DNA from 2 places in the Catenovulum sp. SX2 genome. Region 2 is predicted to be linked to the other one. Evidence: predicted binding sites of a transcription regulator. Region 2 holds the regulator's gene; the other holds the start of a gene.
What was found. The regulator FliA, encoded in region 2, starts transcription of late flagellar genes. The targets are predictions, from matches to a motif close to CTAAAGNTNNNNNNNNNNNNGCCGATA.
Positions count from the first base shown of each region.

Region 1: ACMZOO_RS04850 (DUF3530 family protein) is a predicted target of FliA. The motif match lies at 6,016-6,042, and genes of this name have one in related genera.

Region 1 is NZ_CP182493.1:1,163,185-1,171,441, reverse strand. Features, by position in the region: gene tkt (transketolase) at 1-793, shown strand, start outside; gene epd (erythrose-4-phosphate dehydrogenase) at 844-1,869, shown strand; gene ACMZOO_RS04870 (phosphoglycerate kinase) at 1,900-3,078, shown strand; gene ACMZOO_RS04865 (DNA alkylation repair protein) at 3,172-4,302, shown strand; gene rluA (bifunctional tRNA pseudouridine(32) synthase/23S rRNA pseudouridine(746) synthase RluA) at 4,415-5,068, shown strand; gene ACMZOO_RS04855 (DUF6942 family protein) at 5,070-5,561, shown strand; gene ACMZOO_RS04850 (DUF3530 family protein) at 6,080-7,009, shown strand; gene ACMZOO_RS04845 (nucleotide sugar dehydrogenase) at 7,082-8,248, opposite strand.
Region 2 is NZ_CP182493.1:3,317,149-3,325,405, forward strand. Features, by position in the region: gene flhA (flagellar biosynthesis protein FlhA) at 1-132, shown strand, start outside; gene flhF (flagellar biosynthesis protein FlhF) at 199-1,602, shown strand; gene ACMZOO_RS13800 (MinD/ParA family protein) at 1,618-2,472, shown strand; gene ACMZOO_RS13805 (RNA polymerase sigma factor FliA) at 2,479-3,201, shown strand; gene cheY (chemotaxis response regulator CheY) at 3,240-3,623, shown strand; gene ACMZOO_RS13815 (protein phosphatase CheZ) at 3,643-4,374, shown strand; gene ACMZOO_RS13820 (chemotaxis protein CheA) at 4,391-6,670, shown strand; gene ACMZOO_RS13825 (protein-glutamate methylesterase/protein-glutamine glutaminase) at 6,712-7,866, shown strand; gene ACMZOO_RS13830 (ParA family protein) at 7,880-8,257, shown strand, end outside.

The DNA of each region.
Region 1 (8,257 bases), 2.0 Mb from region 2:
AGCTGGTAACTACATCCACTACGGTGTACGTGAATTCGGCATGGCGGGTATCATGAATGGTATTTCATTGCACGGTGGTTTCATCAACTACGGCGCTACTTTCATGATGTTTATGGAATACGCTCGTAACGCAGTACGTATGTCTGCACTTATGGGTATTCAAAACATTTTCGTATTCACGCATGACTCTATCGGTCAAGGTGAAGACGGCCCAACTCACCAACCAGTTGAGCAATTAGCAAACTTACGTATGACTCCACGTATGTCTACATGGCGTCCAGCGGATGCAACTGAAGCTGCAGTTGCGTGGAAATTTGCAGTTGAGCGTCGTAACGCACCAACTTCATTAATTTTCAGCCGTCAAGGTTTACCAGCTCAAGCACGTACTGCTGAGCAAGTTGCTGACATCGAAAAAGGTGCATACGTATTAGTTGATACTGCTGGTACACCAGATGTAATCTTAATCGCAACTGGTTCTGAAGTTGGTTTAGCGGTTAATTCTGCTAAAGCATTAGCTGAAGAAGGTATTCAAGCTCGCGTTGTTTCTATGCCTTCAACCGACGCATTTGATGCACAATCAGCAGAATACAAAGAATCTGTACTTCCAGCTGCAGTAACTAAGCGTGTTGCTATCGAAGCTGCACACGGTGATTACTGGTACAAGTACATCGGCTTTGCTGGTGCAACTGTTTGTTTATCTACTTTCGGTGAATCTGCTCCAGGTGGTGACTTGTTCAAGCACTTCGGCTTCACTGTTGAAAATGTAGTAGCGACAGTTAAAAAATTAGGCTAATTTAGCCACTAAAATGATAAAAAGGCAGACTTGATCTGCCTTTTTTGCGCTTGGAGAATCTAACTATTATTCGCATTGCTATTAACGGATTTGGCCGTATTGGTCGAAGTGTTGTTCGAGCCATATTTGAATATGGATTAGAAGACCAGTTTAAAGTTGTTGCTATCAACGAATTAGCTACGCCAGAAGCTATGCTACATTTGTTGAAGTACGATACCTCGCATGGCCGTTTTAAGGCTGACGTTTCAATTGAAAATAATCGGCTAAAAATTAACGATTATTGGGTGCACTTATTACACGAAGCAAACACAGCTCATTTGCCTTGGGATAATTTAGGGGTAGATGTGGTTTTTGAATGTACCGGTAAAATTGGTTCATTTGAAGAAGCTTTTGTTCATGTAAGGCAAGGTGCAAAAAAAGTGTTATTGTCGCATCCAGGTGATTCTAGCATTGAAGCAACTGTTGTTTATGGGGTTAATCAAGATATTTTGTCGCGACGTCATCGCATTGTGTCGGCAGCATCTTGTACCACCAATGGTTGTGTGCCAGTGATCACTTGTTTAGATGATGCTTTTGGTATTGAAAGTGGTTCGGTGACAACGATTCATTCGGCAATGAATGATCAATCAGTTATAGACTCTTTTCACCCTGATTTACGTCGAGCGCGCGCCGCAGGTGAATCTATCATTCCAGTAGATACACGACTCGCTGCTGGTATTGAACGGATTTTGCCTAAATTTCAGCGCCGCTTTGAAGCCATATCGGTACGAGTGCCAACTGTAAATGTAACGGCACTAGTAATGAGTGTTACAGTGGAAAAATCTGTGCGAATTCGCGACGTAAATGAAGTGATTAAACAAGCAGCACAAGGTAAACTGAAGGGGATTTTGGACTACACGGAAGCCCCGCTTGTTTCGATAGACTTTAATCACGATCCACATTCGTGCATACTCGATGGTACACAAACTCGAGTCAGTCATAACAAATTGGTTAAGGTATTAATTTGGTGTGACAACGAGTGGGGTTACGCAAATAGAATGTTAGACACTTGCCGTGCCATGTTTGCGGCAGAATAAACATATACATAATAAATTGGAGACACGATTATGTCAGTAATCAAAATGACTGACCTGGATTTACAAGGTAAACGCGTATTAATTCGTGAAGACTTAAACGTTCCTTTGGACGATGCAGGCAACATTACTTCTACTGTGCGTTTAGACGCTGCAATTCCAACTATCCAACAGGCATTGGATAAAGGTGCGGCTGTATTGGTAATGTCTCACTTAGGTCGCCCGACTGAAGGCCAATTCGAAGAAAAATATTCATTAGCACCTGCAGTTAAATATTTAGCTGAAAAATTATCTGCGCCAGTATCTTTAGCAAAAGATTATTTAGACGGTGTAGAAGCTAAAGCAGGTGAATTAGTTGTTTTAGAAAACGTGCGTTTTAATGAAGGCGAAGGCGCTGATGATGATGCATTAGCGAAAAAACTTGCAGCTTTATGTGACGTATTTGTAATGGACGCATTTGGTACTGCGCACCGTGCACAAGCTTCAACTCATGGTGTTGCTAAGTTTGCACCTGTTGCAGCTGCTGGCCCATTATTAGTGAACGAGTTAGACGCATTAGGTAAAGCTTTAGGCAACCCTGAGCGTCCATTAGTTGCTATTGTTGGTGGTTCTAAAGTTTCTTCTAAATTAGCTGTATTAGATGCATTCTCTAAAATTGTTGACGTATTAGTTGTTGGCGGTGGTATTTCTAATACTTTCGTTGCTTCTGCTGGTAACGAAGTAGGTAACTCTTTATACGAAGAAGATTTAATCCCAGAAGCTAAGCGTTTACGTGATACAACAGAAGTTATTTTTGCAACTGATGTTCGTACCACTAAAGAAGGTTTTGGCGACTGGAACCACAATTCAGTAACTGAAACTAAACAAGCAAATGAAATTCAAGCCGACGAAGAAATTATCGACTACGGCCCAGAGTCTGCTGCGCGTGTTGCTGAAATTATCAAATCAGCTAAAACAATCATTTGGAATGGCCCTTGTGGTGTATTCGAATTTGATGCTTTTGCTAAAGGTACTGAAGTGGTTGCACGTGCAATTGCTGAGTCTGACGCTTTCTCAATCGCAGGTGGTGGCGACACTTTAGCTGCTATTGATAAGTGGAATTTAGCAGATAAAATTTCTTACGTTTCAACTGGTGGTGGTGCTTTCCTTGAGTTTGTTGAAGGTAAAGAATTACCAGCTGTTAAAGTATTAGAAGAAAGGGCTAAAGCTTAATATTTAGCATAACTTTGCTTTTATCCAAACCCCAGCTTGCTGGGGTTTGTTGTATCTGGGGCTTGTTGTATCTGGGTTAGTGCAGGAGGAAAAATGGAACCGTTTAAAAACGTCTTTAGTATAAAACTGATTGAACATATTGCGGCACAAATTGAGCTATATGATAAGGCTTTTAATAAATCTCAATTTATCGAGCTAGCGGCTAAGGATTTAGAGCAGCTTGAACTGAAGCAGCGCAGTCAACAAATCTATCAAGCGTTACAACAAACCCTTCCTTCAGACTACCGTGAATCTTGTGAAATTTTATTAAAAACGCTCGCGCCAGTAGACGAGACTTCTGAACAAATTCATTTTGATAATAGCGCACAAGGTATTCGTGGTTGGGCAATTATGCCTATGGCAGATTTCGTCGCTTTACATGGTTTAGAAGATATTGAGTTTGCCTTATCGGTTTTAAAACAAATGACCAAACGCTTTTCTGCCGAGTTTGCCATTCGGTATTTAATTGAAAAAGACCCAGAGTTGGTGATTGCCACATTACAAACTTGGTTAGAGGATAAAAATCCGCATGTGCGCCGTTTAATTTCTGAAGGTACAAGACCAAGATTGCCTTGGGGTATACGTTTGGGCTGTTTTATTGAAAAGCCACAGTTGACTATTCAATTATTAGAACAACTCAAAGACGACGACAGTGAGTATGTCCGTCGTTCGGTTGCCAATCATTTAAATGATATTAGTAAAGACCATGCAGATTTGATTGTGAGTTTAACTGAAAACTGGCTAGCTAATGCTGATAAAAACCGCCAAAAACTTCTAAAACACGCTTGTCGTGGATTAGTTAAACAAGGGCATCAAGCAGTGTTAGCTGCATTTGGTTTCGGCGAGCCTCAAGTAAAAGTGATAGCCGGGCAAGTATCGCCAAAGCAGATTGAGTTGGGCGGGCAAGTTGAAATAAGCATAGAACTTATTTCAACAGCAAATAAATCACAGAATTTAGTCCTTGATTATGCGGTACACCACCAAAAAGCGGGCGGAAAAACATCCGCCAAAGTGTTTAAGTGGAAACAACTTGAGTTACAGCCAAATCAAACTCTGTTGGTTAAAAAAATTCATAAAGTCATAGCTGTAACTACACGAAAATATTATTCGGGTGAACACAAAATTGATATTTTATTGAATGGACAATTGCTAGAAACCGTGAGTTTTGACCTGTCCGTACCATAAAATATTATATTGGCTAATTTTGCATACTGGTTGGTGCGCGCATGAAATGTGTAACTTCTAATGGCTTACGTATATAATCACGCCACTTTGATTTAACCAGCAAGCCGACACTGTGACTTTTGTATATAACCCACCACAAACACCTTATCTACCCATTTTGTATCAAGATCAAGATATGGTGGTGTTTAACAAACCAAGCGGTTTATTGTCGGTAAAAGGCAAATTACCCGAACATTGGGATAGTGTAGAGTTAAGAGCAACACGTGTATGGCCAAAAATTGGTGTAGTTCATAGGTTAGATATGGCGACGTCTGGTTTAATGGTGTGGGCTTTACACAAAGAAGCACACGGCAAGTTGGCTCGGCAGTTTCAAGACAGGGTGACCAAAAAAACGTATATCGCGCGCATTTATGGCAAAGTTGCAGCAGAGCAGGGGTTAATTGAATTACCTCTTATTTGTGATTGGCCGAATCGACCAAAACAAATGGTAGAGTTTAATCGTGGTAAACCCTCAACAACTTATTGGCAAGTTGAAGCATACGAAGAAAATGCCACTAGGGTTAAACTCTTTCCGATCACAGGCCGCTCTCATCAACTTAGAGTACATATGTTAAAGCTTGGTCATCCCATTTTGGGGGACAGGTTATATGCACATGAAGATGCATTAGCTAAGGCTAACAGGCTGCAATTGCATGCTGAAACTTTGTTTTTGTATCACCCAATGACAGGTGAGCCTATGAACTTCAACGCACCTTGCCCGTTTTAATATGATAGGTATAGGTAATCCCCGAGCAAATATTCACTTGTGTTTGCAACACAGACCACCAGTTGCACCATACCCAGCGCTGCAGGCTATGCATTATCTGCAAATAGGTGAATTGGCAGAGCTGGTTGGTCAATGTTCGAATAATTGGCGTAAGGTGTTTAATTGTTATGCCAAGTTGTTATTTGAACTAGATGCCTTAGGTTTTGCCAGTTGGCAAGATTATCGAGAAGCTCACCTGTTGCAGCAGGGATGTCAGCACTCTGTGTTGTTTGCACCAACGCCGTTTGAATTTAAACCAGATCCGGATTGTGTTTATATTATTGCCGGTAAAACTTATGCGGCAACTTTACCATTACCTGACCTTGAATGGTTGTCCCCTTCATTTGCCATTAATCACAAACACAAAATTATCGTATCACCCTATTTTGATTATCGGCAGTTAACCAATGAAAAAACACTGCAGTTAGCCGGATTGATTCGGCAGCTTTGTTAGATGTGGCGAATATCACTGCACGTTGTGTGCAATATACGGGAACTACTAGCTTTCTAGTTGCTGCACAAAGCGAGTTAAACAAGGTCAAGGTGGTTGAGATATTTTTGAAAAATCGCTTCAAGGCCATCCTGGCTCGCTCTCACACGGCATCCATGCCGAGTTGACGTTTTTCAAAAACAACCTCAACCACCTTTCCCGCAATTTTATTGCTTTTCTTGTGAGGAGTAGCAGCTTTGAATTGTTTTTATCAAGCAACAACGCCGCGATATACTAGTTCGAGAAAGCCTGCTCGAAATGCTAACTTTCTAAAACTTCTTTATCAGGGATGATAAAGCAGAGCTTCCACGGATGGATTTACAGCGTTTTTAGAAAGTTATGCTTCGAGTGGGCTTTGGTACACGGCTCTACCAGCGTATTCCAGAATAAAGAGCACAGTAATAGCTCGATACTTATACTATAGTTTAGCCATTAACCGCCGATAACCTAACTAAGCAAGGTAACCATAAATCAGGTGATTTATGCGAGTTTTTACATCATTCATTATATTCGTGTGTTTATTCGCAATTGCATTGCGCAGTTATGCTGAAGAAACACCCGCAGAAGCATCTACTGAGGTCGCTGCTGAAGAAGGCGCAACAGCACCACAGCCAACCGCCATTCGACCCAAACACATATTGCCGCCGTCTGAATACCAAGTCGCGTCAAACGACTTACTCAGATATGCACCAGAAGCAGAGATAAAGCCGTTAATGGCAGGCGAAAGCCAGTTTACTGCGTTAATTAGTGAGCAAGATGGTAGCGTAATTCGAGGCAGCGCTTTGTTGCTGCCTGATATCAGTTTGCATCCTAATCAATCAGCCACTTTTTACCAATTGCGTTATGCGCTCAATCAATATGGTTGGATCAGCGTTGCCGGTATTATGCCAGAGATAATGCACCAACAACTCAAAGATGAGCAGCAGCTTCAACAGCTAATTGAACGCCCAAATAACACGCTTGATGTGGTTTTAGAGGATACGCAAAAACAATATATCAACCAATTGCAGCTGGTTATGTCGAGTATGTTAGATGAAGCCTCAGCGTATCCAGGACTTATCATGTTAGTGGCGCAAGGGGCAACAGCCGGTTGGTTGGTTGAAGGTTTGGCATCGCAGCAACTAGAAATGCCTGACGTATTAGTGCTGATATCTCCGTATCTGCCCGATCAAAAACTCAATCAAAAACTACCGGCGAAAATTGCCCAGCTGCCAGTGCCAATTTTGGATGTATGGTCAGAGCGAGATAACCCTTGGGCAAAATCCACTGTAATGGCACGGAAAAAAGCGAGTAAACGTTATTTGACTATGCATTATCGTCAACGTGAATTATTTGGCTTTCGCGGATTAGAAACAACAGACGCACGCCTTGGCAAAGAGATATATGGTTATGTAACTTATCTGGGGTGGTAACAACTCACAACAGTTAGAAACAAAAAAGGAAGCTAATGCTTCCTTTTTAATGAGTTAGCTAAATAGGATTATTTAGTCACTGCCAAATAAATCACGGGTATATACTTTATCCGCGACATCTTCTAATACATCTGCCATGCGGTTAGTTAAAATAACGTCTGACTCTTGTTTAAACTCATTTAAGTCTTTAATCACTTTTGAGTTGAAGAAGGTGTCTTCTTCTAACACTGGTTCATAAATAACAACTTGAATACCTTTGGCTTTTATACGTTTCATAATGCCTTGGATAGATGAAGCGCGGAAGTTGTCTGAGCCAGATTTCATAATTAAACGATAGACACCAACTGTTTTTGGCCCACGAGCAATAATTGAATCTGCAACGAAATCTTTTCGAGTGGTGTTGGCATCTACAATCGCTCGAATTAGGTTATTTGGAACATCTTGATAGTTAGCCAATAACTGTTTGGTATCTTTTGGCAAACAATAACCACCATAACCAAAAGATGGATTGTTGTAATGACTGCCAATGCGAGGGTCTAAACCAACACCTTGAATAATTTGACGACTGTTTAAACCATGGCGCTCTGCATAAGTGTCTAACTCGTTAAAGTAAGCAACACGCATAGCTAGATAAGTATTTGAGAATAACTTAATTGCTTCTGCTTCGGTTGAATCAGTAAACAATACATCAACGTTTTCTTTTATCGCGCCTTGTACCAACAAGTCTGCAAATACCTTAGCACGCTCAGATTGTTCACCAACAATTACGCGAGAAGGGTAGAGGTTATCGTATAAAGCTTTACCTTCACGTAAAAATTCAGGTGAAAACATTAAGTTTTCGCAGCCCAACTCTTGTTTAATTTCAGCAGTGTAACCAACAGGTACAGTTGATTTAATCACCATAACTGCATCTGGGTTAATAGCCATTACATCTTTAATTACCGCTTCTACTGAGCGAGTATTGAAGTAGTTGGTTTCAGGGTCATAGTCAGTTGGTGTTGCGATAACAACGTAGCTTGCACCTTGGTACGCTTCTTTTTTATCTAAAGTCGCACGAAAGTTAAGCGGTTTTTCCGCTAAATACTTTTGAATATATTCATCTTCAATCGGCGATTTTTTATCGTTTAGCAAGTTGACCTTTTCTTCAACTATGTCTAACGCGACTACTTCGTTGTTTTGTGCCAATAACACTGCATTTGAGATACCAACGTACCCTGTTCCTGCTACGGCTATTTTCATATTTCCGCT
Region 2 (8,257 bases):
TTAACCTCCGGCATACTTAGAAATGTGCTGGCTAGGTTTACCAAACACACTGTACCCGGATTACATGTGCTGTCGTATCAAGAGATACCGGATGATAAACAAATTCGTATCGTTCACTCGATAGGGCAGTAACGTCAAATATTTGTCTGAGCATTGCTTTGTCCGTGCATAGAAATGCAGCGTGGCTGAGGAGGATTGATGAAAATTAAAAGGTTTGTAGCAAAAGATATTCGTTCGGCATTAAATCAAGTTAAAGCGACTTTAGGGCCTGATGCTGTCATTATGTCAAATACCAAAGTACCAGAAGGTATCGAGATAGTTGCAGCAATTGATGCAGAACCGGCACAACAAGCTTCACAGCCAGTAGCGGCGGCTCCAACTGCACCTGTTCGCGAAGAAGCTGAAGAAATTAAAATGTCTGATAGCTTACAGTCTTTATTACAACGTCAAAGCCAACCTGCACAGGCATCCAGTCGTGTACACAACAATCGTCAAGAAAGTGACATGCAAAAAAACTTACGTGCCAACAAACAACGTATGATGCGTTCACTAGCTGCTTCAGTTGACCAAGACGAAATGGAAGATGATTGGCGCAATTCGCCATTGTTGCAAGCTTCACAACCTCAAACTCACGCAAAACCTGTACAAGCACAAGCTCAACCAGAATCAAATAATGAAGAGCTAACATCGATTAAAGCTGAGATGGCCGAACTTAGAAGTTTATTACAACATCAAGTTTCTGGCTTGATGTGGCAAGAAATGGCGCGCAGTGAACCGATTCGCGCTTATATTGTTGACCGTATGGTTAAAATGGGTATCTCAAGTGACGTTGCAGATCAAATAGCCAGCTTTTTACCAAGTGACATAGATCAAAATGAAGCTTGGGAACATGCGTTAGACTTATTAACAAATCAAATTAATGTAACCAACAATGACATAATGCGTCGTGGTGGCGTAGTGGCATTGTTAGGGCCAACCGGCGTGGGTAAAACAACCACAGTGGCTAAGCTAGCTGCGCATTTCGCGAAAAAACATGGTGCAGACTCAGTTGCTTTAGTAACAACCGACACATATCGCATTGGTGCACATGAACAATTACAAACTTATGCGAAAATTATTGGCTGTCCGTGTAAGGTTGTATCACACTCAGAAGAATTGGCTGATACACTTCACCAGTTACGTAATCGTAAACTAGTATTAATTGACACCGCAGGTGTTGGCCAACGTGATTTACGTTTAGCTGAACAATTAGATAGCCTGATGAAATCAACTAATGTTAAGATTCGAAGTTACTTAGTATTACAGGCTACAGCACAGCGCCGCGTTTTAATGGAAGCTGTGCAACAATTTAAACGAATTTCGTTATCAGGTTGTATTTTCACCAAATTAGATGAAAGCATGAGTTTGGGAGAAATTATTAGTGTTGCCATTCAAAATGCCCTGCCAATCGGGTATCTTACTGATGGTCAGCGCGTGCCAGAGGATATAAAAGCAGCAAGTGCACAATATTTAACCGATAAGGCAGCCGGATTAATGGACGAAAGAGATTTTTCTCATCCATACTGGTTTACAGATGGCGCAAGACAGCCTATATATAAATAAGAATTTATGAAGATAATGAACCAGTTAGGTGATCAGGCCAATGGCCTTCGAAATATGAAGCAAAAAAGAGTAAAAGTAATTGCAGTCACAGGCGGCAAAGGTGGCGTTGGTAAAAGCAATGTATCGCTGAATATGGCTGTTGCAATGGCACAGCAAGGCAAGCGTGTACTCGTTTTTGATGCTGACTTAGGTTTAGCCAATGTTGACGTAATGTTGGGATTGCGTGTAGAGAAGAATTTATCTCATTTATTAGCGGGAGAATGTGGCTTAGACGACATATTGTTAACAGGTCCGCATGGTATTCAAATTGTTCCTGCTACTTCTGGTACACGTAATATGGTTGAGCTAACGCCACAGGAGCACGCTGGCTTAATCCGAGCATTTAGTGAATTGCAAAAAGATTTTGATGTATTAATTGTTGATACCGCAGCAGGTATTTCTGACATGGTGCTGAGTTTTTCCCGTGCAGCACAAGATGTCATGGTTGTGGTATGTGATGAACCCACCTCAATTACAGATGCTTACGCATTAATGAAAGTATTGAATCGTGATTTTGGCGTATTTCGTTTCAAAATAGTTGCCAACATGGTTCGTTCAATGCGTGAAGGTCAAGAATTATTTGCTAAACTATCCAAAGTTACTGATAGATTTTTAGACGTAGCCATTGAATTGGTTGCGATAATACCGTTTGACGAAAATATTAGAAAATCGGTCAGACGACAGAAAACAATCGTAGATGCGTTTCCGAAATCACCTGCCGCTATCGCCTTTAAAACCTTGGCGGCAAAAGCGGGACGCTGGCCCATACCAGATAATGCAACTGGGCATCTAGAATTTTTCATTGAACAATTGGTTGCACCAGGAGCTTAGTCTGTTGTGAATAAAGTGGCGGCTTACCAAACTGTAGATCAAAAACAGGCATTGGTGGAAATGCATGCTGGTTTAGTTAAACGCATCGCTCATCATATGATGGCGCGTTTACCCGCCAGTGTTCAGGTTGATGACCTGATTCAAGCTGGCATGATAGGTTTGCTTGAAGCTTCGAAAAATTTTGATGGTAGTAAAGGCGCAAGTTTTGAAACTTTCGCTGGTATTCGAATTCGAGGTGCAATGTTAGACGAGATCCGTCGTGGTGATTGGGCACCTCGTTCTGTACACAAAAACAGCCGTATGATTTCTCAAGCAATCGCCGAAGTAGAAAAAGAAACTGGCCGTGATGCAAGAGATGCAGAAGTAGCTGAAAAACTTGATATTTCGCTAGATGAGTACCATCATATTTTAAATGATGTAAATTGTGGCAAGATAATTGGCATCGAAGATTTAGGTGTTACCGAAGACGTTATCGGTAGTCCCGACAGCAAAAATGCTGACGAGCCATTTGAAGATATGGCTCATGGCGCTTTCCAAGGCGCCTTAGTCAAGGCAATTGAAACTTTACCCGAAAGAGAAGCGTTAGTTTTATCCTTGTACTATGATGAAGAATTAAACTTAAAAGAAATCGGTGCAGTGTTAGACGTAAGTGAATCGCGCGTGAGTCAGATTCACAGCCAAGCTATGCACAGGTTAAAAGCCAGATTAAAAAGCTGGCAACAGATATAATTTGATTTGCTACATAATAATCGCGAGCGGAGGAAGCTTTGGACAAGAATATGAAAGTGCTAGTTGTAGACGATTTCTCAACTATGCGACGCATTATTAAGAACTTACTGCGAGACCTAGGTTTTACAAATGTGTCAGAAGCAGATGACGGCGCTACTGCCTTGCCTATGTTGCAAAATGGTGATTTTGAATTTGTTGTAACAGATTGGAATATGCCAGGCATGCAAGGCATCGACTTGTTAAGAGCCATTCGTGCAGATGCAAAATTAAAACATATCCCTGTTTTAATGGTTACGGCAGAAGCGAAAAAAGAACAGATTATTGCAGCAGCTCAAGCTGGTGTAAATGGATACATAGTTAAACCATTTACCGCAGCTACATTAAAAGAGAAGCTCGATAAGATATTCGAACGTTTAGGTTAAGTGATTTAGGAGAATTCTATTGTTGCCAAATGCTCCTAAAATCAGTTTGGAAGATGCTAGACGGTTAGTTGCTAGCCTTGAACAAGGTGACAACGACACTGCCAATCAAATTATTGACTCCGCTACGCAAGCTGCGTCTGTAGAGCTTTTTGAAGAAGTAGGCAAGCTGACGCGACAGTTGCACAACTCTATAGGCGATTTTCAACTAGATGTGAGAATTGCCGACTTAGCGACAGAAGATATTCCTGATGCTAAAAACCGTTTAAGTTACGTAATGGAAATGACCGAAAAAGCAGCCAATAAAACTATGGATGCTGTGGAGGATTGTTTGCCGATTGCAGAGGGCTTAGACGATAATATTAAAGATATAATTCCGACTTGGGATAAACTAATGAATCGCCAAATCGAGCTAAGTGAATTTAAAACACTTTGTCATGATTTGGACAGTTTATTAAAGAAATCGCAAGGTGATGCCGAAAGCTTAAAGACGCGATTAAACGATGTATTAATGGCTCAAGACTTTCAAGATTTAACAGGCCAGGTCATTCGTCGAGTAATTGAACTAGTAAAAGAAGTAGAAGATAACTTAATTCATTTACTTACCGTATTTGGTGAACCACAACCAGCTGAAAAAACAGACAAAGCGGTTAATGAAGGTCCAGAAGGGCCAATCATTGACGCGGAAGAAAGGGTGGATGCGGTTTCCAATCAAGATGAAGTGGATGATCTTTTGTCGAGTTTAGGTTTTTAATTAGGGGACAGGTTCCATGAGCTTTGATGTAGATGAAGATATATTGCAGGATTTTTTGGTCGAAGCGGCTGAAATTCTGGAACTGTTATCTGAGCAGCTAGTGGAGCTTGAGAATAATCCAGAAGATTCTAATTTACTCAATGCAATCTTCCGAGGATTTCACACCGTAAAAGGTGGCGCAGGCTTCCTAGCGATGACAGCACTAGTTGACGCTTGTCATGGTGCTGAGAATGTATTTGATATTTTGCGTAAAGGGCAACGTGAAGTTACCCCTGAATTAATGGATGTTATTTTACAAGCGTTGGATACTATCAACGTCATGTTTGCGCAAATTCAAAATAGAGAAAGTCCAGAGCCAGCAGATCCTCAATTATTGGACACTTTACACAAACTCAGTGAACCAGCGTCAGCCGATGAAGCCGCCATCTCAGCACCCGCTCCAGCAATAGAAGAACCTATTGGCGATGATTCAATAGAGTTTTTTGATTCAGCTTTAGATGAACCTGAAGTTGATTCTACACCAGCTAGCGCGAGTGAATCTTCGGCGCCACTGGATGAAATTACCGATGATGAATTTGAAAAATTATTGGATCAATTACATGGTGCGAATAAAGGGCCAACAAGTACAGGCTCACCAGCGCCTGCACCAGCACCAGCTGTAGCCGCGGCACCAGCATCTTCATCGACAGATGAAATAACCGATGACGAATTTGAAGCTCTGTTAGATGAATTGCACGGTAAAGGGCAGTTTAGTTCAAATGATTCTGCGCCAGCTCCGTCAGCAACGCCTGCGCCATCGCCAGCTGTTACTGCTGCAAGCTCAGGCGATGACATTTCAGATGACGAATTTGAAGCTTTATTAGACCAGTTACATGGTAAAGGAAAAGGTCCTTCTGCTGAATCTGCTCCTGCGCCAGCGGCACCTAGTCCGAGCCCCGAAGCAAAAGCGCCAGCTCAGACTCCAGCCGCTAAAACGCCTGCACCAAGTCCAGCTCCCAAAGCAGCACCCGCTCCGAGCCCTACAGCTAAAGCACCTGCTCCAAGTCCAGCACCAGCTGCTAAAACAGCCGCGCCGGCAGCTGCAGCTGAAAAGAAAAAAGCGCCAGCGCCAGCCCCTGCAGCTGAAACAACAGTGCGGGTTGACACTAAACGCCTTGACCAAATTATGAATATGGTTGGTGAATTAGTGCTAGTGCGTAATCGTTTGGTTAGTTTAGGTATCAATGTAAACGACGAAGATATGTCCAAAGCGATCGCTAATTTGGATGTAGTCACTGGGGATTTGCAAGGTGCGGTAATGAAAACGCGTATGCAGCCAATCAAAAAAGTATTTGGTCGTTTTCCGCGAGTGGTACGTGACTTAGCTCGTTCATTGAACAAAGAAATAACTTTGTTGTTAGAAGGTGAAGAAACCGATTTAGATAAAAACTTGGTTGAGGCGTTAGCCGATCCACTTGTGCATTTAGTTCGAAACTCAGTCGATCATGGTATTGAAATGCCAGATGTACGTAGTGCCAGTGGTAAAGCACGTTGTGGTACTGTTAAGCTTTCTGCATCGCAAGAAGGGGACCATATATTATTAACCATCGCTGATGATGGTGCTGGTATGGATCCTGAAAAGCTTAAAGAAAAAGCAATCAAAAACGGTATTATGGATTCAGACGCTGCGGCACGCATGTCTGATTCCGAAGCTTATAATCTAATTTTTGCGCCAGGTTTTTCGACCAAAGAGCAGATATCCGACATATCTGGTCGTGGTGTGGGTATGGACGTTGTTAAAACGAAAATTACTCAACTTAACGGCTCTGTTGTTATTAAATCTGAAAAAGGTGTTGGTACTCAATTAGATATTAAAGTGCCATTGACCTTGGCAATACTACCAACTTTAATGGTGATAGTTTCAGGGCAAACTTTTGCATTGCCACTTGCTGGTGTCAGCGAAATTATCAATCTAGACTTGAAAAAAACCAATACGGTTGATGGTCAGTTAACTATGATAGTGCGTAAAAAAGCGATACCACTATTTTATTTGCAAGATTGGTTAACTCGTAACGATAAAAAACAAAAACGCGGTAATCGCAATATTGGCCATGTAGTCGTAGTACAAGTTGGAGCGGGCAAACAAGTTGGTTTTGTTGTCGATTCTCTAATTGGTCAAGAAGAAGTGGTGATTAAACCGTTAGACGCTTTACTTCAAGGCACGCCTGGCATGGCCGGTGCGACCATTACCAGTGATGGCGGCATTGCGCTTATTTTAGATGTGCCAGGTATGCTTAAAAAATACGCTAAACGCTAATATCGTTTAGTTATCTCTGGACAAAATTTAAGGCGGAGTTCATGCCGATTCGTGTTTTGGTAGTAGACGACTCAAGTTTTTTTAGAAGACGGGTGTCGGAAATAATAGATCAAGATCCAGACTTGACTGTTGTAGATACTGCATTAAACGGTAAAGACGCTTTAGAAAAAGCCATGAAGCTCAAACCTGACGTTATTACTATGGATGTGGAAATGCCTGTGATGGATGGCATTTCTTCTGTGCGTGAGATAATGAAGAAGTATCCCACGCCTATTTTAATGTTTTCGTCGTTAACTCATGATGGTGCGCAAGCCACACTTGATGCATTAGAAGCCGGCGCTTTAGATTTTTTACCGAAAAAGTTTGAAGATATTGCCCGCAATAAAGATGAAGCAGTAAACCTGCTGCAGACCCGAATAAAACAAATCTCCAAACGACGCATTAGTATGCGTATGGCTGCGCTTAAGTCTGCTGGGACAAACAGATTTGCCACTCGAAGCCAAATTGCTTCTCGGGTTGAAAAGAAAGAAACAGCTGTTCCAGAGCAGTCTACCAGAGCGCAATTAGAAGCAATTCAATCAAAACGTCGAGCTGTTAGCCCAACTAAAAATGCGGGCAGTTATAAAATGCTTGCCATTGGCACATCAACCGGTGGACCCGTTGCGTTACAAACCATTTTAACTAAGTTACCGAAAAACTTTCCGACGCCTATTTTGTTAATTCAGCATATGCCTGCAGCTTTTACCTCAGCTTTCGCTGCAAGGTTGGACAGCATGTGTGAAATTTCGGTCAAAGAAGCACAAAATGGTGATGTATTAAAAGCTGGCTGCGCTTATTTAGCACCTGGCGGCAAACAAATGATGGTGGATGGTGTTGGCAGTGGCGCTCGAATTCTAATCAAAGAAGATAACTCAGATAGATTGACATATAAGCCGAGCGTAGATGTGACCTTCGCATCTGTCGGTAAAGCCTATAAAGGGCAAGTGCTGGCGTTAATTTTGACTGGTATGGGCGCTGATGGTCGAGATGGGGCTAAATTTTTGCAGCAACAAGGTGCGACGATATGGGCGCAAGATGAGGAGTCTTGTGTTGTTTATGGTATGCCTCAGGCTGTCGCGAGTGCAGGAATTTCTTCAGAATCTATTGCATTAAACCAAATGGCTGACAGAATAAAGAACGAATTTAGTTTGCAATGATTAAGGGTCACTTTTGATAGTTTGGACGATTGCCAATCAAAAAGGAGGCGTTGGCAAAACAACAACAACGGTAACGTTAGGTGGGATCCTTGCTGAACGCGGAAAACGGGTATTACTAATTGATACCGATCCTCACGCATCTTTAACTTATTATTTTGGCATTGACTCCGAAGAATTAGACAACAGTGTTTTTGATTTGTTTGTAAAACGCAACTCAATGAACAAAGAGCAACTGTTGCAAATGTTGTGTCCAACTTCTATTGCTAATATGGATATATTACCAGCCACTATGGCGCTTGCGACTTTAGACAGACGCATGGGTAATCAAGGTGGTATGGGACTTGTTCTAAAAAAAGCGATACACCTTTTGCAGGATGAATATGACTACGCG